Regions from separate parts of the Enterobacter cloacae complex sp. 394I7 genome, predicted to be linked through region 1. Evidence: riboswitches for the same ligand, from Rfam matches in the RefSeq annotation. Region 1 holds a riboswitch; each other region holds the start of a gene.
The links. A riboswitch is a leader RNA that binds a small molecule or an ion and turns the genes downstream of it on or off. The one in region 1 is predicted to bind thiamine pyrophosphate.
Positions count from the first base shown of each region.

Region 2: it holds a riboswitch for thiamine pyrophosphate, as region 1 does, so the genes downstream of both, thiB (thiamine ABC transporter substrate binding subunit) here and thiC (phosphomethylpyrimidine synthase ThiC) in region 1, are expected to answer to the same signal.
Region 3: it holds a riboswitch for thiamine pyrophosphate, as region 1 does, so the genes downstream of both, thiM (hydroxyethylthiazole kinase) here and thiC (phosphomethylpyrimidine synthase ThiC) in region 1, are expected to answer to the same signal.

Region 1 is NZ_JBXWCR010000015.1:7,450-9,713, reverse strand. Features, by position in the region: gene thiC (phosphomethylpyrimidine synthase ThiC) at 1-1,105, opposite strand, end outside; TPP riboswitch at 1,184-1,293, opposite strand; gene AC2FAP_RS23710 (Rsd/AlgQ family anti-sigma factor) at 1,392-1,889, opposite strand; partial or broken gene nudC (NAD(+) diphosphatase) at 1,985-2,264, shown strand, end outside.
Region 2 is NZ_JBXWCR010000003.1:138,654-140,917, forward strand. Features, by position in the region: gene sgrR (HTH-type transcriptional regulator SgrR) at 1-1,121, shown strand, start outside; TPP riboswitch at 1,158-1,258, shown strand; gene thiB (thiamine ABC transporter substrate binding subunit) at 1,290-2,264, shown strand, end outside; gene thiP (thiamine/thiamine pyrophosphate ABC transporter permease ThiP) at 2,249-2,264, shown strand, end outside.
Region 3 is NZ_JBXWCR010000001.1:2,022,002-2,024,265, forward strand. Features, by position in the region: gene thiD (bifunctional hydroxymethylpyrimidine kinase/phosphomethylpyrimidine kinase) at 1-334, opposite strand, end outside; gene thiM (hydroxyethylthiazole kinase) at 331-1,101, opposite strand; TPP riboswitch at 1,137-1,233, opposite strand.

The DNA of each region.
Region 1 (2,264 bases):
CCTGATGATGAGACAGACACCACTTCGCCATGATTGAGCCCCCGCGCGAGACAATGCCGGTCAGACGCTTCGCGGTCATCGGCACGTAGCGCAGCAGCACCCCCGCGTGGATGGTGAAGTAGTCTACACCCTGTTCAGCCTGCTCCAGCAGCGTGTCGCGGAACGCTTCCCAGGTGAGGTTTTCAGCGATACCGTTCACTTTCTCCAGCGCCTGATAGACCGGCACCGTTCCGATAGGCACCGGGCTGTTACGCAGGATCCACTCGCGGGTTTCGTGGATATAACGCCCGGTGGAGAGATCCATTACCGTGTCCGCGCCCCAGCGCGTTGACCAGACCAGCTTCTCGACCTCTTCTTCGATGGAGGAGGTGACCGCGGAGTTACCGATATTGGCGTTGACCTTCACCAGGAAGTTGCGGCCGATAATCATCGGTTCGGATTCCGGGTGATTGATGTTGGCGGGGATAATCGCGCGGCCAGCGGCCACCTCATCGCGCACAAACTCCGGGGTGATGTTTTCCGGCAGGCGGGCACCGAAACCTTCGCCCGGATGCTGGTGGCGCAGCACTTCGCTACGGATGCGCTCACGGCCCATATTTTCACGGATGGCGATAAACTCCATCTCTGGGGTGACGATCCCCTGACGCGCATAGTGCAGCTGGGTGACGCATTTGCCCGCTTTCGCACGTTTCGGCGTCAGCAGGCCCGCGAAGCGCAGTTCGTCCAGGCCGTCGTCGGCCAGACGCTCTTTGGTGTAGGCAGAGCTGCGAACCGTCAGTTCTTCGCAGTCGTTACGCGCGTCAATCCAGCGCTGGCGAAGTTTTGCCAGCCCCTGCTGCACGTTAATGGCCACATCAGGATCGCCGTATGGGCCAGACGTGTCGTAGACTGGCACGGCTTCGTTGTCTTCATACTGCGGGTTTTCTTTGCTGCCGCCAAGAAGCGTCGGGCTAAGCTGGATTTCGCGCATCGGAACGCGGATATCCGCCTGAGAGCCGGTGATGTAAATACGCTTAGAGTTCGGGAAAGCGGTGCCTTCCAGGGTGTCGATGAAGTGTTGGGCGTGTGCGCGCTGTTCGCGGCGGGTCAGTTTAGTAGTAGACATAGCTCATTCCAAAAGTGAAGGACATGGCTTGTCAGACGACGGATGAAGCAAGAGGAGATCGCCCGGGGGCGATACTACAGCAGTTTTACTCTTGTTCCCTTCGCAGGTATTAGCCTGATCAGGTTCCGCGGATCCCGAATTAACGGTCTCAGCCCGTGCTTTCACACTGGGCACTCCGACAAGAAATTTACACGCCATCGTTCGCGCTATCGCATGAATGATTTCGTGTAATACCCCCTCCTGAGAGGGGCGAATGTTTGTAAACTACTCGTTAACGATTAAGAACTCAAGCAGGCCGCGCGATGTTATCTTCGTTGCTGGCCTTAGAATCGTTATCCAGCACGAGAGCGATCAGCTTATCTTCCAGCGAGAATCGCTCTTCCAGCGCTTCGCCGAGATCGGACAGCGCCTGTTGAAACTCAAGGTAGTTGTCGTGATCGATGGCGTTCTCGAGGGTGGAATCGTAGTAATTCATGATCTGCTGGGTATTGGCTTCCAGCAGCGGGTAGAGTTTGGATGCCGTTAAATACGGGCTAGTGCCTTCCATTTCGCGGATAATGCGTTCATAAATATTGAAATGGCCGTCGGACAGGTAGTCGACCAGGCTCTGACAAAAATCATCCAGCGCTTTTTCATTCAGCCGCATAAACGATTCTTTGCCAGGCTTAATACCGACCAGATTGTAATAAGCCACGAGTAGATGCTTGCGCACATGTAGCCAGCGATCCACCAGTTTGTTACTTCCTCTAACGCGCTCAGTCAGGCTTTCTAGCTGGTTTAACATGTTCGACTCCGCAAGGTTTAGAATTGATTCTGCTTATCCAAAATGTAACCACAATGCTAACAACATGTCAGTGAAGCGAAGGTAGTGCAATAGATATGGATCGTATTATTGAAAAATCAGATCTGGGTTGGTGGATTGTCAGTCACGAACAAAAATTATGGCTGCCCGGTGGGGAAATACCCCATGGCACTGCCGATCGTTTCGATCTCGTTGGTCAGCCTGCACTGAAGATCGGCGAGTGGCAAGGGGAGCCGGTGTGGTTGATCCAGCAGCCTCGCCGCCAGGACATGGGATCCGTTCGTCAGGTGCTGGATCTCGATGTGTGCCTGTTCCAGCTGGCAGGCCGTGGCGTGCAGTTGGCCGAGTTTTACCGAT
Region 2 (2,264 bases), on a different contig from region 1:
ACTGGCGCTTTTTTCTACGTCCTGGTATTCATTTCCACCACGGCCGCGAGCTGGAGATGGTCGATGTGATTGCCTCTTTAGAGCGCGCCTGCACGCTACCGCTCTATTCCCATATTTCACGCGTTCACTCCCCTACGGCATGGACACTGGATGTTGAACTGTCTCAGCCGGACAAATGGCTTCCGTGGCTGCTGGGCTATGTACCGTCGATGATTTTGCCCGGTGAATGGGAATCGATGAATAATTTTGCCAGCCTGCCGATTGGCACCGGCCCCTACTCTGTATCGCGCAATAACAACAACCAGCTGAAAATCCGCGCTTTTGATGACTATTTTGGCTACCGGGCGCTGATCGACGAAGTGAACGTGTGGGTATTACCGGATCTCAATGAAGAGCTGAGCGCCGGGCTGACGCTGGAAGGGCCCACCACGGGCGAAAAGGCCGTGGAGAGCCGGCTCGAAGAAGGGTGCTACTACCTGCTGTTCGACAGCCGTACCCATCGCGGGGCAAACCATGAGGTGCGTAAATGGATAAGCCACGTGTTGTCGCCCTCCAGCCTGATTTATCATGCGGAGGAGCAGTACCAGACCTACTGGTTCCCGGCGTATGGTCTGCTTCCTCGCTGGCATCACGCCCGCCCGACATACTGCGACAAGCCCGCCGGGCTGGAGTCCATCACCCTGACCTACTATCGCGAGCACGTTGAACACCGCTTTATCGCCAGAATCATGACCCGACTGCTGGCCGCCGTTGGGGTGAGGCTGGATGTCAAAGAGGTGGATTACGATGAATGGCATCAGGGGGAGATCGTCAGCGACATCTGGCTCAACAGCGCCAACTTTACCCTGCCGCTTGATTTCTCGCTCTTCTCTCACCTGTATGAGGTCCCGCTTATCCAGCACTGCATAGACCGGGACTGGCAGCAGGACGCGGCACGCTGGCGCGCCGGCGACATGAATCTGGCCTCATGGTGCCAGCAGTTGCTGGCTGAACAAGCGATCGTGCCGTTGATCCACCACTGGCTGATGATCCAGGGGCAACGTAGTATGCGCGGTGTCAGAATGAATACGCTGGGCTGGTTTGATTTTAAATCCGCCTGGTTTTCGCCGCCGGAGCCATAACACTTTCGTAATATTTGCCAAATCATTACAATAGCGCCGTTCTCAACGGGGTGCTGCATCACTGATGTGCGCTGAGATAATACCCGTCGAACCTGATCCGGATAACGCCGGCGAAGGGATTTGAGGCTGTCACTCAAAATCCTTTGCCACTCAACCTTGAGGTGCAAAGTGTTAAAAAAAGTTCTCCCCCTTCTGGCGCTGTTTGCGCTCCCTGCTGTCGCGAAGCCCGTCCTGACGGTCTACACCTACGACTCCTTCTCAGCCGACTGGGGTCCGGGTCCGGTGGTGAAAAAAGCCTTTGAAGCTGACTGTCAGTGCGAACTGAAGTTCGTGGCGCTGGAAGATGGCGTCTCGCTGCTTAACCGCCTGCGCATGGAAGGCAAAAACAGTAAAGCCGATGTGGTGCTTGGGCTGGATAACAACCTGCTGGAGGCCGCCTCGAAAACCAGACTGTTTGCCAAAAGCGGCGTCGCCACCGATGCCGTCAGCGTCCCGGGCGGCTGGCAGGACGACACCTTTGTGCCGTTCGATTACGGTTACTTCGCGTTTGTTTACGACAAAAACAAGCTTAAAAACCCGCCGAAAAGCCTGAAGGAACTGGTCGAAAGCGAGCAGAAATGGCGCGTTATTTATGAAGATCCTCGCACCAGTACGCCAGGCCTGGGGCTGCTGCTGTGGATGCAGAAAGTCTACGGCGATGACGCTCCGCAAGCGTGGCAGAAGCTGGCCGCCAAAACCGTCACCGTGACAAAAGGCTGGAGCGAAGCCTACGGTCTGTTCCTGAAAGGGGAAAGTGATCTGGTTCTGAGCTACACCACCTCCCCGGCTTATCACATCATCGCCGAGAAAAAAGACAATTACGCCGCCGCCAGTTTTGCTGAAGGGCACTATCTGCAGGTCGAAGTGGCAGCCCGCACGGCATCCAGCAAACAGCCCGAACTGGCCGAGAAGTTCCTGAAATTTATGGTCTCCCCGGCATTCCAGAACGCGATTCCAGCGGGTAACTGGATGTACCCCGTGACCAGCGTGGCGTTGCCAGCGGGCTTTGAGAAACTGACCAAACCGCAAACCTCGCTGGAGTTTACGCCTCAGCAGGTTGCCGCGCAGCGAGCAGCATGGGTAAGTGAATGGCAACGCGCCGTC
Region 3 (2,264 bases), on a different contig from region 1:
TTTTTGCCAGCATCACGGTATCCAGCACCACATTTTGCACCTGGTAACGTTTAAGCCGTTCTGCCACCGCTTCAACAATGTCGGTCTCGGCCAGCATCCCAATCTTGGTGGTGTCGATTCGCACATCGCTGAAAACCGAATCCAGCTGTGCGGCGACAAAGTCCGGCTCAATGCGGTAAACCGACTGCACGCCACGCGTATTTTGCGCCACCAGCGCGGTAATCACCGAGCAGCCGTACGCCCCGAGTGCGGAGAAAGTTTTCAAATCAGCCTGAATGCCCGCGCCGCCGCTTGGGTCGGTACCGGCAATGGTAAGGGCGTTAATCCGATTCATACCCGTTCCTCCAGAGTGTAGAGCGCGTCGAGGAACGCGCTGGCAAAACTGCCGGGACCACCGGACCGGGCGATGGCTGCCGATCCGGCACGTTTCATCCATCCGCAAGCGGCGGCGATGTTGTCCAGCCGGTCGCCGGGAAGCGAGCAGCTCGCCGCCACGACTGCCGAGAGCGCGCATCCCGTTCCCACCACGCGGGTCATCATCGGGTCACCGCCCACGACCGTGCGGGTGCGCTGCCCGTCTGTGACGTAATCCCGTTCACCGGTGACCACCACAATGGCATTCGTCTGGCGAGCCAGCGCCTGCGCGGCAGGCAGCGCAGTTGCCGCCGTGTCGGTGGTATCGACGCCGCGCCCGCCCGCACTCATCCCGGCAAGGGCGAGAATTTCCGAGGCATTGCCGCGAATGGCCGCCGGTTTCAGGGCGAGGATTTGGTGGCAAAAACGGGTGCGGAACGTCAGCGCCCCTACGGCAACCGGGTCAAGCGTCCAGGGTTTCCCTGCTGCCACTGCACGCTCAATCGCCCGGCGCATCGACTGGGCGCGCGGCGCCGTCAGCGTCCCGACGTTAATCAGCAGGGCATCTGCGAGCGCGGAAAACTGCTCAGCCTCTTCGGCTTCAATCACCATAGCCGGGGAAGCGCCAAGCGCCAGTAACACATTGGCCGTAAAGGTCTGTACCACATCGTTGGTCATACAGTGGGTAAGTGGGGAACGGGTTCGAAACTGATGTAAAACGTGTAAATCGAGCAGGTCAGGCTGCATGGTATCGCTCCTGCCGTGCGTGAAGAAGCGATGACCGGGAAGGCATCTGACTTCCCTACGCTGGCATTATCCAGATCAGGTGGTACGGGTATTTCTCAGCCTTCACAAGGAAGGGCACCCCGAGTCATGTACTACAAAATCAAAAGCTTGCGATTAACGTCCCGTTAATCCCTGTTCTGGATCATGCCAGCGGGAAGCCAAAGACTCAACCCTAAAAAATCCTCTGTGTCCCAGTTTGTGTCTCACGTTGTGTCCCACAGATAAATGGCGGGCACAAAAAAACCGCCCATAAGGCGGCTTAAGAAAATAATTTCAATCGTGATGATTTAAATGGAATCTATTTTCTGCATACGCTTTCTCCATGCAGTCGAAGTGCTTTTGCCAATTCCAATTGGAATGCAAAGGAAAGACGGGAACGGCTGATCTTTATACCATCAATAATGATGTGTGTAGGGTAAACAGTGACCATGCGGCCCAAGTATTGGAAGTGTTTAGGGTGGTTTGACTTATCGTTATTCATTGTGTGCCATCCGTCTGGGTGGGGGTATTCCCGCCAACGGATGATTGATCTAAAATCGATCAAAATCAATAACTTAACAGATCACCAAATCCAGGGGGTGTACACTGGCAAGCCTCCCTCAGCCTAACTTATACACGAACAGAAAATAGGGGCGGATTCCTTCCAGTTGGGTGGGAAAATATCTGGGAGTTTGGATATTGTTGCTAGGCCCCTCGATCTGAGGCCCCGGGTGATGAGAGTATTTTCGCCAAATATCTGGGGGCACTCCCTACCGGATGGCCTGCATTCTGGTCAAACATTGTCCAACCTTCCGCTCTTACAGTGCGCTCGCTCAGATAACCCTTTATTCTCAATTACTTAATAACAACACAATACCATTCTGTTGCTTTACCCTGTGGACCAGTGGCCCAGCCGGGCCACCCTGGAGGCGTCCGCCTCCCCTGTGCGCCTGTGGCGCGTTATCTTGTGGCAAGCCATACAAACCCACAGGGTTGAGAGTGGTAGCGCCACAGGCGCATACAGAGAGCGGGCCTACATAGACCCTCTGAGGGGCGAAGGCTTTCGACCCGGCTTGTATTGAGAATAACTATCGTTTGCAAGTGATATTGATTATCATGTGGGAATAAAAAAGCTGGGGATTTTT